Regions from separate parts of the Streptomyces sp. NPDC006624 genome, predicted to be linked through region 1. Evidence: riboswitches for the same ligand, from Rfam matches in the RefSeq annotation. Region 1 holds a riboswitch; the other holds the start of a gene.

What was found. Region 1 has a riboswitch for glycine ahead of gcvT (glycine cleavage system aminomethyltransferase GcvT). Riboswitches for the same ligand answer to the same signal wherever they lie in the genome.
Region 2: another riboswitch for glycine. It lies ahead of gcvP (aminomethyl-transferring glycine dehydrogenase); the one in region 1 lies ahead of gcvT (glycine cleavage system aminomethyltransferase GcvT).

Annotation. Positions count from the first base shown of each region.
Region 1 is NZ_JBEXOM010000030.1:32,929-41,857, reverse strand. It holds gene ABZY20_RS34235 (enhanced serine sensitivity protein SseB C-terminal domain-containing protein) at 1-556, opposite strand, end outside; gene ABZY20_RS34230 (enhanced serine sensitivity protein SseB) at 698-1,486, opposite strand; gene ABZY20_RS34225 (AAA family ATPase) at 1,785-2,453, opposite strand; glycine riboswitch at 2,677-2,776, shown strand; gene gcvT (glycine cleavage system aminomethyltransferase GcvT) at 2,933-4,054, shown strand; gene gcvH (glycine cleavage system protein GcvH) at 4,159-4,536, shown strand; gene glyA (serine hydroxymethyltransferase) at 4,551-5,813, shown strand; gene ABZY20_RS34205 (L-serine ammonia-lyase) at 5,910-7,277, shown strand; gene ABZY20_RS34200 (AAA family ATPase) at 7,358-8,929, shown strand, end outside.
Region 2 is NZ_JBEXOM010000033.1:49,879-58,807, reverse strand. It holds gene ABZY20_RS35265 (DUF881 domain-containing protein) at 1-459, shown strand, start outside; gene ABZY20_RS35260 (small basic family protein) at 456-788, shown strand; gene ABZY20_RS35255 (DUF881 domain-containing protein) at 794-1,723, shown strand; gene ABZY20_RS35250 (FHA domain-containing protein) at 1,785-2,735, shown strand; gene ABZY20_RS35245 (MerR family transcriptional regulator) at 2,790-3,524, shown strand; gene ABZY20_RS35240 (bifunctional nuclease family protein) at 3,610-4,083, shown strand; gene ABZY20_RS35235 (MerR family transcriptional regulator) at 4,558-5,058, shown strand; gene ABZY20_RS35230 (DNA polymerase IV) at 5,215-6,657, shown strand; gene ABZY20_RS35225 (PRC-barrel domain-containing protein) at 6,703-7,086, opposite strand; glycine riboswitch at 7,200-7,295, shown strand; gene gcvP (aminomethyl-transferring glycine dehydrogenase) at 7,472-8,929, shown strand, end outside.

The DNA of each region.
Region 1 (8,929 bases):
GGCCGATGGCGAGGTACGGAGCGCCGAGGGCGGGCTGCACCCAGGCGCGGCGCAGCGAGCGGACGGCCGGGGTGCGGTGGGCGTTCTGTGCGAGCAGGGCGTAGAACTGGGGGACCTCGATGGCCGGTTCGGACAGCCGGAGCGGTCCGGCGGGCTGGCGGTCCAGGCCCGTGGCGATTCTGCGCAGGTCGAGCCAGGGGATGCCGACGCCGCCGCCGGGGGCGTGCGGGTTGAGCCAGAGGCCGTAGTGGTCGGGGTAGAGGGCGCGGGCGACGTCGATGCCGTCGATCACCTCGTACGAGCGGTTCCAGCCGCTGGCGGAGAGCTCCTGAGCGGAGGTCACGCACGGGGCGTAGCCGTGGCCGTCGACGTCCATGTTTCCGTACTGGGCGTCCGGGGAGCCGGCCTGACCGTGCCACAGGAGCATCCAGATCTGCCCGGTGTGGGGGGTCGCGAGCGCGCGCAGGAGTGCCTCGTAGGCGTCGTAACGCCCGGGCGTGACCTGGCGCAGCATGTGCTCGACCTGTCCGGCCGCGGCCGTGCCGCTCGCGCTCACCTTTACCGCCCCTTCGTACAACGCCTCGACCGTGACCTAGCTTAAGCCCGCCCACCGACTCCGGACTCGTTCCCGTCCGGCGGGTGCGGGTCCGTCGGTGGCTCGCCGCGCGGTTCCCGCGCCCCCCGGGGGCCCGCTGCCCTACCGCTGGTAGAAGGGCCGGACCGTGGTGCGCATCCATTCCCCGACCGGGTCCTCCGCCACGTCCAGCAGGACCAGGTTGACCGGCCAGGGCGCCGGGGAGCTGGTGACAGCCCGGGTGAGGGCCTCCAGGGGCAGGGCCCGCAGGTCGCCCTCCCACTGGGACAACTCGACGCCCACGAACATCACGGGGTCGGCCGTCTCGATGGCGGCGAGGCAGCGGCGGGCGGTGAGGACGACGCCGGTCGCCTCGAACTCGGCGGAGGCGGCGGCGAGGAAGTCGACCGGGTCGTCCTTCCAGTCCGGCTCGAAGAGACGGACGCGGCCGCCGCTCGCGGGGCCGTCCAGCGGGGTGCGGCCGGCCCTGCACAGCTCGGCGACGGCGGGCGGCGGCAGGGGTATGCCGACCACGCCTCCGGGGTTGACGACGATGCCCGCGTGCGGGGGAAGCCCGCGGGCGAACTCCACGGCGGGGGCGATGGTGTACGACATGTGCGAGCCGACGACCTGCCGGAACTGCTCCTCGGAGCTGAACACCGGCACGAACGCCTGCCCCTCGATCTCGATGCCGGGGAGGTCGAGGGGGCCGCTGTGCGGGCCGCCGCCGCTGGGCAGCGGCACCCAGACGAAGCTCCGCCCGAGCACCTCGACGATCCGCCCTCCGGCCGCCGGACCGGCACCGAGCGAGGCCGAGAGCACCTCCTCCAGCTCGTTGCCTGGCCACCCGCCGTGCGGGTGGGTCTGCGTCTGCGCCGGGAAGTCCGCGGAGAAGTCCGCCGGGAAGTCCATCTGCCTACCTACCGCCTGCCTGAAACCACTGCTGAGGCTAAGAGGCTAACGGCTTGGGGGCGTGGGGGGATCGTTCGTGGGTGGGGGGTGGTGGTCGGGGGTGGTGGTTGCGGTCGGGGACCCCACGCCAGGACCCACACCCACGCGGCCCGGGCCCCAGAGGCGACCAGCCCGGACACCGGAAGGAGGAGCCGGCCGACCGCCCGCGTGGGCCCCGGCCCTGCCCCACCCCCGGAATGGGGCGCCACAGCCACTGCCCCGGCTGGATCGCCCCGTTCCGCCGCCGCCCGTCCGTCGGTCAGGCCGTGAAGACGATGTTGCGCAGCGCGTCCGCCGCCGCGCGGTCGGTCAGGATGGCCGAGGTGCAGCCGGTGGGGAGCTCGCCGTCCTCCACCGCGCGGAGCAGGCGCGTGGTGGCCGCGCGGTGGCGGCGGAACGCGTAGCTGGAGACGCCGCGGCCGCGGTCCCGCTGGCCGGCCAGGGCCTCCTCGGGGGTGACGTCCAGAAGGAGCAGGTGCAGGGTGCCGCCCCGGCGGCGGGCCTCGCGGGACAGCCAGCGGCGGACCCAGGCCTGGGCGCCGCAGTCGTGCACGACGACGCCCTCGCCGGTGCGCAGGGCGCGGCGCAGCCCGGCGTAGTGGGCGAGGCGGACCAGCGGCCGGTAGACGGCGTACGGCAGGAAGCCCGGCATACGGCGCTCCCAGCGGTCGCGGGTGTCCTGGGAGTCGATGCGCCGGCCCGGCACCGTGCGCCGCATCAGCGTGGACTTGCCGCTGCCGGGCAGGCCCGTGACCACGACGAGGTCGCGGGGGCCGAACAGCAGCGCGTGCGGGCCGCGCCCGGCGCGCTCGCGCAGATCGCGGACGACGGGCGCCGGCACCGGGCCGCACGCGGCCCGGGCCGGGGCCGCCGGCTGCTCGGGCAGCGCGATGCCCGTGGTCGTGGCGTACGCCGTGGTCCTGTTCACCGTGAACGTCCTCCCCTGAGGCCAGGTACGGAGTCCCATCCCCGCCGAGTGTAAAAAGAAGGTAATGCCCTAGGCCTCTCATTTCCGTACTCGTCCTGCAACAGGGCTGCTACAGATCGCTGTGTCCGGCGGGCGGGACGCTGTGCTCTCCCTGGGAAAGGTCCCCCTGCCGCGTGGGAAGGATGCGTGCAATGATGTGCGCGCCAACTGCATACCGGCCGTTTGAATCCGCGCGGGAGAGTCCCCAGCACCGCTGACGCTGGGGCGCCGAAGGAGCAAGTCCCTCCCTTGAATCTCTCAGGCCCCGTTACCGCGCGGGCGAGGCACATCTGAAAAGCGGGCCCTCCCCTGCCCCCGGCAGGCCGGCTCCACCCAAGGTGCAAGCCATGGACCAGCGCGGTCATGGCGAACCTCTCAGGTTCCGATGACAGATGGGGAGGAACGACCTCGCCCGTCATTGCCTTGGGAGACAACCGACCGTGAGCAGTACAGGAGAACTCCGTCACACCGCGCTCGATGCCCTGCATCGCTCGCTCGGCGCGACGATGACCGACTTCGCCGGCTGGGACATGCCCCTGCGCTACGGCTCCGAGCGCGACGAGCACCTGGCCGTGCGCACGAGGGCCGGCCTCTTCGACCTCTCCCACATGGGCGAGATCACCGTCACCGGCCCGCAGGCCGCCGCGCTCCTCGACCACGCCCTGGTGGGCAACATCGGCGGTGTGAAGCCCGGCCGCGCCCGCTACACCATGATCTGCCGCGCCGACGGCGGCATCCTCGACGACCTGATCGTCTACCGGCTGGGCGAGACCGAGTACATGGTCGTCGCCAACGCCTCCAACGCCCAGGTCGTGCTGGACGCGCTGACCGAGCGCGCCGCCGGTTTCGACGCCGAGGTGCGCGACGACCGGGACGCCTACGCGCTGATCGCCGTCCAGGGCCCTGAGTCCCCCGGCATCCTGAAGTCCCTCACGGACGCCGACCTCGACGGGCTGAAGTACTACGCCGGACTGCCCGGCACGGTCGCGGGCGTCCCGGCCCTGATCGCCCGCACCGGCTACACCGGTGAGGACGGCTTCGAGCTGTTCGTGAAGCCGGAGCACGCGGTCGAGCTGTGGCAGGCCCTGACCAAGGCGGGCGAGGGCGCCGGCCTGGTCCCGTGCGGGCTGTCCTGCCGCGACACGCTGCGCCTGGAGGCGGGCATGCCGCTGTACGGGCACGAGCTGACCACCTCGCTGACGCCCTTCGACGCCGGTCTCGGCCGGGTGGTGAAGTTCGAGAAGGAGGGCGACTTCGTGGGGCGCGAGGCGCTGCGCGAGGCCGCCGCCCGGGCCGAGCAGAACCCGCCGCGGGTGCTGGTCGGCCTGGTCGCCGAGGGCCGCCGGGTCCCGCGCGCCGGGTACGCGGTCGTCGCCGGCGGCAAGGTGATCGGCGAGGTCACCTCCGGCGCCCCCTCCCCCACGCTGGGCAAGCCCATCGCCATGGCCTACGTCGACGCCGCGCACGCCGCCCCCGGCACGAGCGGTGTGGGCGTGGACATCCGGGGCAGCCACGAGCCGTACGAGGTCGTGGCGCTGCCGTTCTACAAGCGCCAGAAGTAGACACTGGCCGGGAGGCCGCGGCACCGGCCTCGCGACCCGTCGTCCCAGCTCACCAGCAGTCCCCCCGTTCACAGCACTCCCGCGCGTACAGGAGAATCCAGGCCATGAGCAACCCCCAGCAGCTGCGTTACAGCAAGGAGCACGAGTGGCTGTCGGCCGCCGAGGACGGCGTCGCGACGGTCGGTATCACGGAGCACGCGGCCAACGCGCTCGGCGACGTGGTCTTCGTCCAGCTCCCCGAGGTGGGCGACACCGTCGCCGCGGGCGAGACCTGCGGCGAACTGGAGTCGACCAAGTCGGTGTCCGACCTGTACTCCCCGGTCTCCGGTGAGGTCACCGAGGTCAACGAGGACGTCGTCAACGACCCGTCGCTGGTCAACTCGGCCCCCTTCGAGGGCGGCTGGCTGTTCAAGGTGCGGGTCACCGACGAGCCGGGCGACCTGCTCTCCGCCGACGAGTACACCGCGTTCGCCGCCGGCTGAGGAGTCGTAGCCGTATGTCCGTCCTGAACACACCCCTGCACGAGCTCGACCCGGCCGTCGCCGCCGCGGTCGACGCCGAGCTGCACCGCCAGCAGTCCACGCTGGAGATGATCGCCTCGGAGAACTTCGCCCCGGTCGCCGTCATGGAGGCGCAGGGCTCGGTCCTCACCAACAAGTACGCCGAGGGCTACCCGGGCCGCCGCTACTACGGCGGCTGCGAGCACGTCGACGTGGTCGAGCAGATCGCGATCGACCGCATCAAGGAGCTGTTCGGCGCCGAGCACGCCAACGTGCAGCCGCACTCGGGCGCCCAGGCCAACGCGGCGGCGATGTTCGCGCTGCTCAAGCCGGGCGACACCATCATGGGCCTGAACCTCGCCCACGGCGGGCACCTGACCCACGGCATGAAGATCAACTTCTCCGGCAAGCTCTACGACGTCGTCGCCTACCACGTGGGCGAGGACGGCCGGGTCGACATGGCCGAGGTCGAGCGGCTGGCCAAGGAGTCCAAGCCGAAGCTGATCGTCGCCGGCTGGTCGGCGTACCCGCGGCAGCTGGACTTCGCGGAGTTCCGCCGGATCGCGGACGAGGTCGGCGCGTACCTGATGGTCGACATGGCCCACTTCGCCGGTCTCGTGGCCGCCGGGCTGCACCCCAACCCGGTGCCGCACGCGCACGTGGTCACCACCACGACCCACAAGACCCTCGGCGGCCCGCGCGGCGGTGTGATCCTCTCCACGGCCGAACTGGCCAAGAAGATCAACTCCGCCGTCTTCCCCGGTCAGCAGGGCGGTCCGCTGGAGCACGTGATCGCCGCCAAGGCCGTCGCCTTCAAGGTCGCCGCCTCGGAGGACTTCAAGGAGCGCCAGCGCCGTACGCTGGAGGGCGCCCGCATCCTGGCCGAGCGCCTGGTGAAGGACGACGTGCGGGCCGTGGGCGTGGACGTCCTGTCCGGCGGCACGGACGTGCACCTGGTCCTGGTCGACCTGCGCCACTCCGAACTGGACGGGCAGCAGGCCGAGGACCGCCTCCACGAGGTGGGCATCACCGTCAACCGGAACGCGATCCCGAACGACCCGCGCCCGCCGATGGTGACGTCCGGTCTGCGGATCGGCACGCCGGCCCTGGCCACCCGCGGGTTCCAGGCGGAGGACTTCGCGGAGGTCGCGGACGTCATCGCCGAGGCGCTGAAGCCGTCGTACGACGTGGAAGCCCTCAAGGCCCGGGTGAAGGCCCTGGCCGACAAGCACCCGCTGTACGCGGGTCTGAACAAGTAAAGACACCTCCCGGGTGCCGCGCCCGCCACAAGCGGGCGCGGCACCCACCCCCCTCGGCACCACCCTGTGCACCACCCCCGTAGTCAGGAGTCCCCCGTGGCCATCTCGGTCTTCGACCTGTTCTCGATCGGCATCGGCCCGTCCAGCTCCCACACCGTCGGCCCGATGCGCGCGGCCGGCCTGTTCGTCCGGCGGCTGCGCAACGAGGAGCTCCTGGGATCCGTCGCCTCGGTGCGCGCGGAGCTGTACGGCTCGCTCGGCGCGACCGGCCACGGCCACGGCACGCCCAAGGCGGTGCTGCTCGGGCTGGAGGGCGACTCGCCGCGCACGGTGGACGTGGAGACCGCCGACGAGCGGGTGGAGACGATCAAGGCCGGCGGCCGGCTGAACCTGCTCGGCGAGCACGAGATCGCGTTCTCCTTCGATGACGACATGGTCCTGCACCGCCGCAAGGCCCTCCCGTACCACGCCAACGGCATGACCCTGTGGGCGTACGACGCCTCGGGCGCGGAGCTGCTGACGAAGACGTACTACTCGGTCGGCGGCGGGTTCGTCGTCGACGAGGACGCGGTCGGCGCCGACCGCATCAAGCTCGACGACACCGTGCTGAAGTACCCCTTCCGCACCGGCGACGAGCTGCTGCGCCTCACCGAGGAGACCGGCCTGTCCATCTCCGCGCTGATGCTGGAGAACGAGCGGGCCTGGCGCACCGAGGAGGAGATCCGCGCGGGCCTGCTGGAGATCTGGCGGGTCATGCAGGCGTGCGTGGCGCGCGGCATGTCCCGCGAGGGCATCCTGCCGGGCGGCCTGAAGGTGCGCCGCCGGGCCGCCAACACCGCCCGCAAGCTCCGCTCCGAGGGCGACCCGCAGGCCCTCGCCATGGAGTGGATCACCCTCTACGCCATGGCCGTGAACGAGGAGAACGCGGCCGGCGGACGGGTGGTCACCGCCCCGACGAACGGCGCCGCCGGCATCATCCCGGCGGTCCTGCACTACTACATGAACTTCGTGCCCGGCGCCGACGAGGAGGGCGTGGTCCGCTTCCTGCTCGCCGCGGGCGCGATCGGCATGCTCTTCAAGGAGAACGCCTCCATCTCCGGCGCCGAGGTCGGCTGCCAGGGCGAGGTCGGCTCCGCCTGCTCCATGGCCGCGGGCGCGCTGGCCGAGGTCCTCGGCGGCTCCCCTGAGCAGGTCGAGAACGCCGCCGAGATCGGCATGGAGCACAACCTCGGCCTGACCTGCGACCCGGTCGGCGGCCTGGTCCAGATCCCCTGCATCGAGCGCAACGGCATGGCCGCGGTCAAGGCGGTCACCGCCGCCCGCATGGCGATGCGCGGCGACGGCTCCCACAAGGTGTCCCTGGACAAGGTCATCAAGACGATGAAGGAGACGGGGGCGGACATGTCGGTCAAGTACAAGGAGACGGCGCGGGGCGGACTGGCCGTCAACATCATCGAGTGCTGACCCCACTCCCGGCCGACCGCCTGACGACGGTGCCCGCCCTCTCCTAAGCTGGGCCCTTCCAGCACCCGGGGGTGGGCACAGTGGCGAGGCGGGCGGAGAGCGCCGAAGTCGTGGCGGCCGTACGGCGGGTCTTCCACGACGGGCTGACGAGCGGGAGGTCGGCGTTCGCGCCGGAGCTGCCGGCCTGGAGCGCGGCCACCGCCTCCGATCTGCGCGCCCGGTTCGTGGACCGGCCCGACGAGTCCTCCGACACCTTCCTGGTCAAGCTGCGCCGCCAGCTCGACGGCGCCCCCGACGCGACGATCGTGCTCGCGGCGGAGCTGCTGTTCGTCAACATGGCCCCGCTCGTGCCCGAGCAGATCGGAATGGCCAAGAAGCGGCAGATCCTGGGCGAGGTGCTGTCCTGGGCCGACCGCCCGGTGACCGTGCCGGCGGAGCTGGAGCCGGGCCTGAAGGGCTTCCTCCACGGCGGCCAAGGGTTCCTGAACTACCGGTGGGCGCAGTTCCAGATCCTGGTGCTGCTGGTGGAGCGGCTGGCCCGGACCGCGAGGGCGGAACGGGAGGCGACGCTCGAGGACCCCTTCGGCTTCAAGAGGCTGTGCCTGGACGTCCAGGAGTCGGTCGGGCACAAGAAGGGGCGTGCGCAGATCCACGTCCTGCTGTTCCTGCTCTTTCCCGAGACCTACCAGCCGATCGCGAGCGCGCAGCACAAGCAGGAGATCGTCAAGGCGTTCGCCGACGAGCTCCTCGAACCCAGCGGCGACGCCGACCGCGACCTGCTGGAGCTGTGCCGGACGCTCCAGCCGCGGACCGGGGAACCGGTCGACTTCTACGACGAGCCCTGGGTGGGCCGGTGGCGCAAGGGCGCCGTCGAGCACGAGCAGCGCGGCTGGCTGGTACGCGGGTACAACGTGGACGGCCACAACGTCATCCCGGACTGGCTCCGGCGCGGCTACTGCTCGCTGGCCTGGCGGGAGATACCCGGACTCCCCCCGGACCTGGCCAAGCAGGACGTGCAGCGGGCCGTCGCCGAGGCCATGCCGGAAGCGTCCGCGCAGCTGCGCGGACAGGCCGCGTACCAGCTGCACGCCTTCCTCACCCTCATGCGGCCGGGCGACCTGGTCGTCGCCGTCACACCGGACGAGGTGCACGTCGGCACGGTCCAGGGCCCGGCATGGTACGACGCCTCGGACGGCCTCGACACCGCCCGCCGCCGGCCGGTGAGCTGGGCCACCGCCGAGCGGCCGCTCGTCCGCGCGGAGCTGCCCGAGCGGGTGCAGGCCCGCCTGCCCCTGCCGCCGGCGCTCTACGACGTCAGCAGCGTCGCTGCCGAACTCGCCGAGCGGGCGGGCCTCGAGGACGCGGTCGCCGAGGAACTCGTCGACGTCGACGTCACCAAGCCGCTCGAACTGCCGCCCGTGACCGCGGAACTGGCCGCACGGCTGCTGATGCCGCAGGACTGGCTCCGGGAGACCGCCGAACAACTCCAGGAGCAGGGGCAGCTGGTCTTCCACGGCCCGCCCGGCACCGGCAAGACCTACCTGGCCCGTGCCCTGGCCCGGCACCTCGCCGGACCCGACCGGGTGGAGCTCGTGCAGTTCCACCCCTCGTACACCTACGAGGACTTCTTCGAGGGGTTCCGGCCGGTGCGG
Region 2 (8,929 bases), on a different contig from region 1:
CCCGGGGTGAAGCTCGTGGTGAACGACGCCAAGGAGGCCGGGACCGGGGGTGACGGCGGCCCTCGTGGCAGCTCCGGGTTCTCCGACACCGGCCGGGTGCGTGACCGGGACATGCAGCGCGTGGTCAACGGGCTTTGGGAGTCGGGGGCCGAGGCGATCTCCATCAACGGGCAGCGGCTGACGGCCCTGTCCGCGATCAGGGCCGCGGGAGACGCGATACTGGTCGACAACAAACCGCTGGTGCCGCCGTACACGGTGCTCGCGGTGGGGGACGGGCAGCGGCTGAGCACGCGGTTCCAGAACAGCGCGGACGGGCTGTACCTCGACGCGCTGCAGGAGAGCTACGGCATCAGGACAGGCATCTCCGCGGAGGACGACCTCCGGCTGCCTGCCGCGCCGAGCCTGATCGTACGTACAGCACTGCCGAGCACCGAGAAGAGCGAGAAGGGCACATCGTGATCGCCGTACTGGGCCTCATCGTGGGAGTCGTGGCCGGCCTCTTGGTCCGGCCGGAGGTTCCGGCAGTGGTCGAGCCTTATCTGCCGATCGCCGTCGTGGCGGCTCTGGACGCCGTCTTCGGAGGGCTGCGGGCCATGCTCGACGGCATCTTCGACGACAAGGTGTTCGTGGTGTCGTTCCTGTCGAACGTGGTGGTGGCCGCACTGATCGTCTTCCTGGGCGACAAGCTGGGCGTGGGCGCCCAGCTGTCGACGGGAGTGGTGGTCGTGCTCGGCATCCGGATCTTCTCCAACGCCGCGGCCATCCGCCGGCACGTGTTCCGGGCGTGAGACCGATGAGCGGACAGGACGAGAAGCGCACCGAGGACCAGGGCGGCACGCGCGCCGAGCGGCGCGAGGACAGCGGTGAGTCCGGGAACGGGCTGCGCAAGGCGCTGCCCCAGGAGGTGCCGGCCGCGACGGCGCCCGCCGCCCCGGTCGTCCCCGAGCAGGGGCACGCGCCGGAGGCGGACCCCGAGCCGGCTGTTGCGCCCGAGCCGGGGCTGACCGGGCGGCAGCGCCTGGTGCAGGGGCTGTGGCCGCCGCGGGTCACCCGCGCCCAACTCATCGTGGCGTTGCTGCTGTTCGGCCTCGGGTTCGGGCTGGCGGTGCAGGTGGCGTCGAACAGCGACGGCGACAGTGCCCTGCGCGGGGCGCGGCAGGAAGATCTCGTTCGCATCCTCGATGAACTGGATGACCGTACGCAACGTCTTGAGGACGAGAAGCGGGGTCTGGAGCAGCAGCGCGACGAGCTGGAGAACAGCTCGGACCAGGCCGAGGAGGCTCGGAGGCAGACGATCGAGAAGGAGCGGCAACTCGGCATCCTGGCGGGCACGGTGGCCGCGCAGGGGCCCGGCATCACCATGACGATCCAGGACACGAAGGGGACGGTCGAGGCGGACATGCTGCTCGACGCGATCCAGGAGCTGCGTGCGGCGGGTGCCGAGGCGATACAGGTGAACGGCGTGCGCGTCGTCGCCGGCACGTATCTCACCGATCCGGGCAAGGGCGTGAGCGTCGACGGGAACAAGATCAACGCGCCCTATCGTTTCAAGGTCATCGGCAAGCCGCAGGACCTCGAGCCGGCGCTCAACATCCCCGGAGGCGTGGTGCAGACTCTCGAGAAGGAACAGGCCACGGTCGCGATCGAGCGGTCGGGCAAGATCGTCGTGGACGCCTTGCGAGCGGTGAAGCGGCCTGACTACGCTCGGTCGTCCTCGCAGTGAGCGGGGGGCGCATGGGCGGTGTTCGGCGAGGGCATGAGGTTGCGGGGGGTCGGCGCACCGAATGGGTGGTGCGTGGTGGAAACTGTCTGGTGCAGACGGACGTTGTCAGGATGTCCGGGTCGGCCAGAGTGTTCAGTCAGGGTTCGTCCTGCCCCACGGGCGGGTCTGTTTCGGTCAAGGGGAATCGCCCGTGAAGTTGTTTGCGAAGTTGTTCGGCAAGAGCGCGCGAGAGGGTAGCGACAACGCCACCGCTCGTCATCGCGCACAGCCTGACGCGGAAGGCCAGCGGCCGCTCTTCCGTGACCAGGTCGGGGGCCCCGGTGGTGACGTTTCCGGTGGTCAGGGCGCGCCGTCGGTTGACCCTGCACAGGCCGGCGGCATAGGTTTCGGCCAACCGTCAGCCTCGGGTGCGGGTGCAGGCTCCGACCCGTACGCGTCCCATGCCCCTGGTGGGCAGCCGCGGCAGGAGGATCCGATGTCGGCCCTGGTGTGTACGAGGTGCGGTAACCGCAACGCGGAGAACAGCCGCTTCTGCTCCAACTGCGGCGCGCCGCTGCGGCCGGGGGCGGCCCCGGAGCGTCCGTCCGAGACGACCTCCACGATCTCCATCTCCGGTCTCGAGGCCTACGACAGCGAGACCACCGGCCAGACGCCGATGCCGACGCTGTCCCCCGAGGCGCAGGCCGCCGTGGACGCGCTGCCGCTGGGCTCCGCCCTCCTGGTCGTGCGCCGCGGGCCGAACTCGGGCAGTCGCTTCCTGCTCGACGGTGACCTGACCACGGCCGGGCGTCATCCGCAGAGCGACATCTTCCTGGACGACGTGACGGTCTCCCGGCGGCACGTGGAGTTCCGCCGCGGTCAGGACGGCTCGTTCACGGTGGCCGACGTGGGCAGCCTGAACGGCACGTACGTGAACCGCGAGCGGATCGACCAGGTCGCCCTGAACAACGGTGACGAGGTGCAGATCGGCAAGTACCGGCTCGTCTTCTACGCGAGCCAGCGGGGTTACTGACCCGGATTCCGTCCGGACAGACCCCGGCGAAGGTCCATCCGTCAGGGAAGGCCCATGCTTCGAACACCGAGCGGCGGTGCCGGACACGGCACCGCCGCCACGGACAGGCTGATGAGCATCGGCACCGTGCTCAACGTGCTGCGCGACGAGTTCCCCGAAGTCACGATCTCCAAGATCCGTTTTCTGGAGTCGGAAGGGCTCATCGAGCCGCAGCGGACCCCCTCGGGGTACCGCAAGTTCAGCGCGCATGACGTCGAGCGGCTCGGCCACGTCCTGCGGATGCAACGGGACCACTATTTGCCCCTGAAGGTGATCCGGGAGCATCTGGAGGCCATGGAGCGCGGCGAGGCGGCCCCGCTGCCCGCTGTGGGCCGTCCGCGTGACGGAGAGGCCGCCCCGGAGCCTGCCGAGGGGCCCACGGCCGTCAGGATCGGGCGCGCGGAGCTGCTGGCCGCCGCCGGCGTGGACGAGGCCGAGCTCGCGGAGTGGGAGTCGTACGGGCTCGTCACTCCACTGGAGGACGGGGTGTACGACGCCGAGGCGGTCACCGTGGCGGCGCTGGTCACCGAGCTGGGGCGGTTCGGGATCGAGCCGCGGCACCTGCGGATGATGAAGGCCGCCGCCGACCGTGAGGCCGGGCTGGTGGAGCAGGTCGTGGCCCCGCTCAAGCGGCATCGCAACCCCCAGACCAGGGCGCATGCGCAGGCCCGCGCGAAGGAGCTGGCGGGGCTGACGGTGAAGCTGCACGCCGCGCTGGTGCAGACGGCGCTCGGGGTGCGTCTGCCCTGAGTGGGCGGGCGTGGGAGGGGCCGGATCGGGCGCGCGAGCCCTGCCCGACTACCCAAACGTCCCGAGCACGGCCTAGGGTTGCTGTGTGAACGAGCTCGATGTCGTAGGTGTCCGGGTGGAAATGCCCTCCAACCAACCGATCGTGCTGCTGCGTGAAGTGGGAGGCGACCGTTACCTTCCCATCTGGATCGGTCCGGGGGAGGCGACGGCGATCGCCTTCGCCCAGCAGGGCATGGCTCCCGCGCGGCCGCTGACCCACGACCTGTTCAAGGACGTGCTGGAGGCCGTGGGCCAGGAGCTCACGGAAGTGCGCATCACGGACCTGCGGGAAGGCGTCTTCTACGCGGAGCTGGTCTTCGCCAGCGGCGTCGAGGTGAGTGCCCGCCCGTCCGACGCCATAGCGCTCGCCCTGCGCACCGGGACGCCGATCTACGGCAGCGACACGGTGCTCGACGACGCCGGTATCGCGATCCCGGACGAGCAGGAGGACGAGGTGGAGAAGTTCCGCGAGTTCCTCGACCAGATCTCTCCCGAGGACTTCGGTACGAGCAGTCAGTGAGCTGTGGTCCGGTCCTGAGGACGGGGTGTGAGGGCGGTCCGGCGGACGAGGTGGTCCGCGGCGGGGCCGCCCGACGTGTGCCGAGGGGTGAAATGCCCGCATGTGCCGAAGGCGAGTGAGAGCGTCTCACGGCCCGCGCCGAGCACATTCGGCTAGCCTTTCCCCGCGGTGGGGCACGGGAAACCACTCTTAGGGTGATTATCACTCGGCGTGGCGAGTGTGGCGATCGTTGACGCACCCCTGGTGACTGCCTACCGTCGAGAAGGCAGGTCAAGGACGGAGGTCGGCGTGAGAAGCAGCGGCGGCGGTACGGCTGGGGGTGGCCCCGAGCGCAGTCTCAGGGCGAGCGGTCCGTACCCTCCCACCGGCTCACGGCTCCGTTCGAGCGGGGGCGGATGTCCCCGGCCAGACGGCGCGGCAGATCACGCTCCGCAGCGACCGACGGCGGTGCCGAGCAGCGGAGGGACGACGTCCATGGCGTCCGAGCAGATCGGCTATCGCGGCCCGACGGCGTGTGCGGCCGCCGGCATCACCTACCGCCAGTTGGACTACTGGGCCCGCACCGGGCTCGTCGAGCCGAGTGTGCGTTCCGCCCACGGGTCGGGGACGCAGCGGCTGTACAGCTTCCGGGACGTCGTGGTTCTGAAGATCGTCAAGCGGTTCCTCGACACCGGGGTGTCGCTGCAGAACATCCGCACGGCGGTCCAGCACCTCAGGGAACGCGGTTTCAGCGACCTGGAGCGGATGACGCTGATGAGCGACGGTGCGACGGTCTACGAGTGCACCTCGCCGGACGAGGTGCACGCCCTCCTCCAGGGCGGTCAGGGCGTTTTCGGGATCGCCGTGGGCGTGGTGTGGCGGGACGTGGAGAGCGCGCTGTCGCAGCTGCACGGGGAGCGGATCGACACCGGCGAGACCCTGGTCGGGCCCAACCCGGCGGACGAGCTCGCGCGGCGGCGCAACCGGGCCGTCTGAGGCGGATCCCACGGCGTTGTGCCCGGGCGCAGGGACGTTTCCTCGTCCAGGCGCGAGCGACTCCTCAGGTGCCCTCGGGCGGCTCGCATGCGGTTTCCCCGGGCGGTCAGGGTGGCCGCCGGGGCGTTGTCAGTGGCGTAGGGCAGCATCGGAGATGTGAGAACCGCGCCCACGATCCTGCATCTCGACATGGACGCCTTCTTCGCCTCGGTGGAGCAGGCGTCCAAGCCGAGCCTGCGGGGGAAGGCCGTGGTCGTGGGCGGCCTGGGACCGCGGGGCGTGGTCGCCACGGCGTCGTACGAGGCGCGGGTCTTCGGTGTGCATTCGGCGATGCCCATGGGGCAGGCCCGGCGGCTCGCGCCCCACGCCGCGTATCTGGTGCCGCGCTTCCAGCTCTACAAGTCGATCAGCGAGCGGGTGATGGAGCTGCTGCGGGCGCTGTCGCCGCTGGTGGAGCCGCTGAGCCTGGACGAGGCGTTCGTGGACCTGGAAGCCGGGGGAGTGGCCCGCGACGAGGCGTCGGCCCGGCTGGTCGGGGCGCGGCTGCGCGCGGACATACGGGCGGCCACGGGACTCACGGGGTCGGTGGGGCTCGCCGCGTCCAAGATGCTCGCGAAGATCGCTTCGGAACAGGCCAAGCCCGACGGGCTGGTGGTCATCGAGCCGGGCACCGAGCGGGCGCTGCTCGCGCCGATGTCGGTGCGGACACTGCCGGGGGTCGGCCCCGCGACGGGTGACCATCTGCGGCGGGCCGGGATCACCACGGTCGGGGAGATCGTCGAGGCCGGCGAGGACGAGCTGGTCCGGCTGCTGGGGAAGGCGCACGGGCACGGGCTGTACGCGATGGCGCTGGCGCGGGACGACCGGCCCGTGGTGGCGGAGCGCGAGGCGAAGTCGGTGTCCGTGGAGGACACCTACGACGTGGACATCCACGACCGGCTGCGGGTGGGGATGGAGGTGCAGCGGCTCGCCGACCGGTGCGTGCGCAGGCTGCGCGGGGCCGGGCTGTCGGGGCGGACCATCGTGCTGAAGGTGCGGCGGTACGACTTCTCGACGCTCACCCGGTCCGAGACGCTGCGCGGGCCCACCGACGACCCCGCGGTGATCCGTGAGGCGGCCGCCCGGTTGCTGGACTCGGTGGACACCACGGGCGGGGTGCGGCTGCTCGGAGTGGGGGTCAGCGGTCTCGCGGACTACACCCAGGAGGACCTGTTCGCGCAGGCGGCCGGGGAGCGGACGGTGGCCGACGGGCCGGTCGAGGAGCATGCCGCCGCGCCTGCCGAGGAGCAGCAGGCGCCGGCCGAGCGGCGCTGGCCCGCGGGGCACGATGTGCGGCACGCCGAGTTCGGGCACGGGTGGGTGCAGGGGAGCGGCCTGGGGCGGGTGACCGTGCGGTTCGAGACGCCCGGTTCGACGCCGGGCCGGGTGCGGACCTTCCGGGTCGACGACCCCGCGCTGGAGCCCGCGGATCCGCTGCCGCTGGTGTTACGAAGACCCGGGGAGAAGCGCGGCGCGGGTGCCGCCGGTGCCGCGGGGGCGTCGGGGCAGGACGGGACGGCCGGGCCGCGGGTGGGCCTGTCCGAGGCCTCGCCGGGATAGGCGTCGCCTTGCGGCCGGGCGTCACGGCCGGGGGAGGGCCCGGGATCAGGTCGTCGTCTCGTCCCTGTCCGCCAGCTTGCCGAAGTCGTGGTCGCGCTCCGCGAGCGGGGGAGGGGCGGCGACGTCGAGGCCGTAGTGGTGGTAGAGCTGCAGTTCCTGCTCGGGGGAGAGGTGGCGGCCCACGCCGAAGTCGGGGGCGTCCTTGATGAGGGCGCGTTCGAAGGGGACGTGCAGGGCGCCGTCGATCAGTTCGCTGGGCTCGAGGGGGACGAACGCGTCCCTGCTGAACAGGCCGGTCCGTATGGCCGCCCACTCCGGTTCGCCGGTGGCGTCGTCGAGGTAGACCTCGTCGATCGTGCCGATCCTGGTTCCGTTGCGGTCGAATGCCTTGCGGCCGATCAGGTTGCGCGGATCGATCTCGGTACGCACGGGCCCTCCACGTGGTCGCAACTCATCCGTAAACACTACAAAACGGCACAACGGGGGAGGTGGCCACTCGAAGGTTCGTGCGTGGCCCTCGCTGGTACGCTGGCAGCGGCTGCTGACCCCGTGCGGGAGAGTCCTCCGGACACCACCGGAGGCGCCGAAGGAGCAAATCCTCCCCGGAATCTCTCAGGCACACGTACCGCACGGACGAGGTCACTCTGGAAAGCAGGGCGGGTGTCGACGGCTTCCGCTCTCACCGACGGTGAAAACCGGCGGCCCTCGGGCCGTCCGGTGAAGCTCTCAGGTTGAGATGACAGAGGGGGAGGCCGTTCGGGTACCCGCGCCGTGGTGCCCCTCGAAGGTCGTGTCAGACCAGGAGGCCTCCGCAATGACCGCCCATCGCATTCCGCTCTCCGAACTCGAAGAGGCAGTTCCCTTCGAGCAGCGCCACATCGGCCCCGACCACGAGGCCCGCGCCAAGATGCTCGCGCAGGTCGGCTACGGCTCGCTGGACGAGCTCACGGCCGCCGCGGTCCCGGCCGTGATCAAGAGTGCCGAGGCGCTCGACCTTCCGGGTGCCCGCAGCGAGGCCGAGGTGCTCGCCGAGCTGCGCTCCCTCGCCGACCGCAACCAGGTCCTCGGCTCCATGATCGGGCTCGGCTACTACGGCACGTTCACGCCGCCGGTCATCATGCGCAACGTCATGGAGAACCCCGCCTGGTACACGGCCTACACGCCGTACCAGCCGGAGATCTCCCAGGGCCGCCTGGAAGCCCTGCTGAACTTCCAGACCGTGGTCGCCGACCTCACCGGGCTGCCGACGTCCGGCGCCTCCCTGCTCGACGAGGGCACCGCGGCCGCCGAGGCCATGGCGCTGTCCCGGCGCATGGGCAAGAACAAGAAGGGCCTGTTCCTGGTCGACGCGGACGCGCTGCCGCAGACCATCGCCGTGATCCGGACCCGGGCCGAGCCGGCCGGTGTGGAGGTCGTCGTCGCCGACCTCGCGGAGGGCATCCCGGCCGAGATCGCCGAGCGCGAGATCAACGGCCTGCTGATCCAGTACCCGGGCGCCTCCGGGGCCGTCCGCGACATCAAGCCCGTCATCGACCAGGCGCACGAACTCGGCGCGCTGGTCACCGTCGCCGCCGACCTGCTCGCGCTGACGCTGCTGAAGTCGCCCGGTGAACTCGGCGCGGACATCGCCGTCGGCACCACGCAGCGCTTCGGCGTGCCGATGGGCTTCGGCGGGCCGCACGCCGGCTACATGGCGGTCCAGGAGAAGATGGCCCGCAGCCTGCCCGGGCGGCTCGTGGGCGTCTCCGTGGACGCCGACGGCAACAAGGCCTACCGCCTCGCCCTGCAGACCCGTGAGCAGCACATCCGCCGCGAGAAGGCGACCAGCAACATCTGCACCGCGCAGGTGCTGCTCGCCGTCATGGCCGGCATGTACGCCGTGTACCACGGGCCGGAGGGCCTCAAGGGCATCGCGCGGCGCACCCACCGCTACGCCACGGTCCTCGCCGCCGGGCTCGCCAACGGCGGGGTCGAGGTCGTGCACGGCTCCTACTTCGACACCCTGACCGTGCGCGTCGCGGGCCGGGCCGCCGAGGTCGTGGCCGCCGCGCGGGACAACGGGGTCAACCTGCGCATGGTCGACGCCGACCACGTCTCGATCGCCTGCGACGAGACCACCACCCGGTCCCAGCTGCGGGCCGTCTGGGCCGCCTTCGGCGTCGAGGGCGTCGTCGAGGCGCTGGACGCGTCCACGGAGGACGGCCTCCCGGCCGCCCTGCTGCGCACCGACGAGTACCTGACCCACCCGGTCTTCCACCAGTACCGCTCCGAG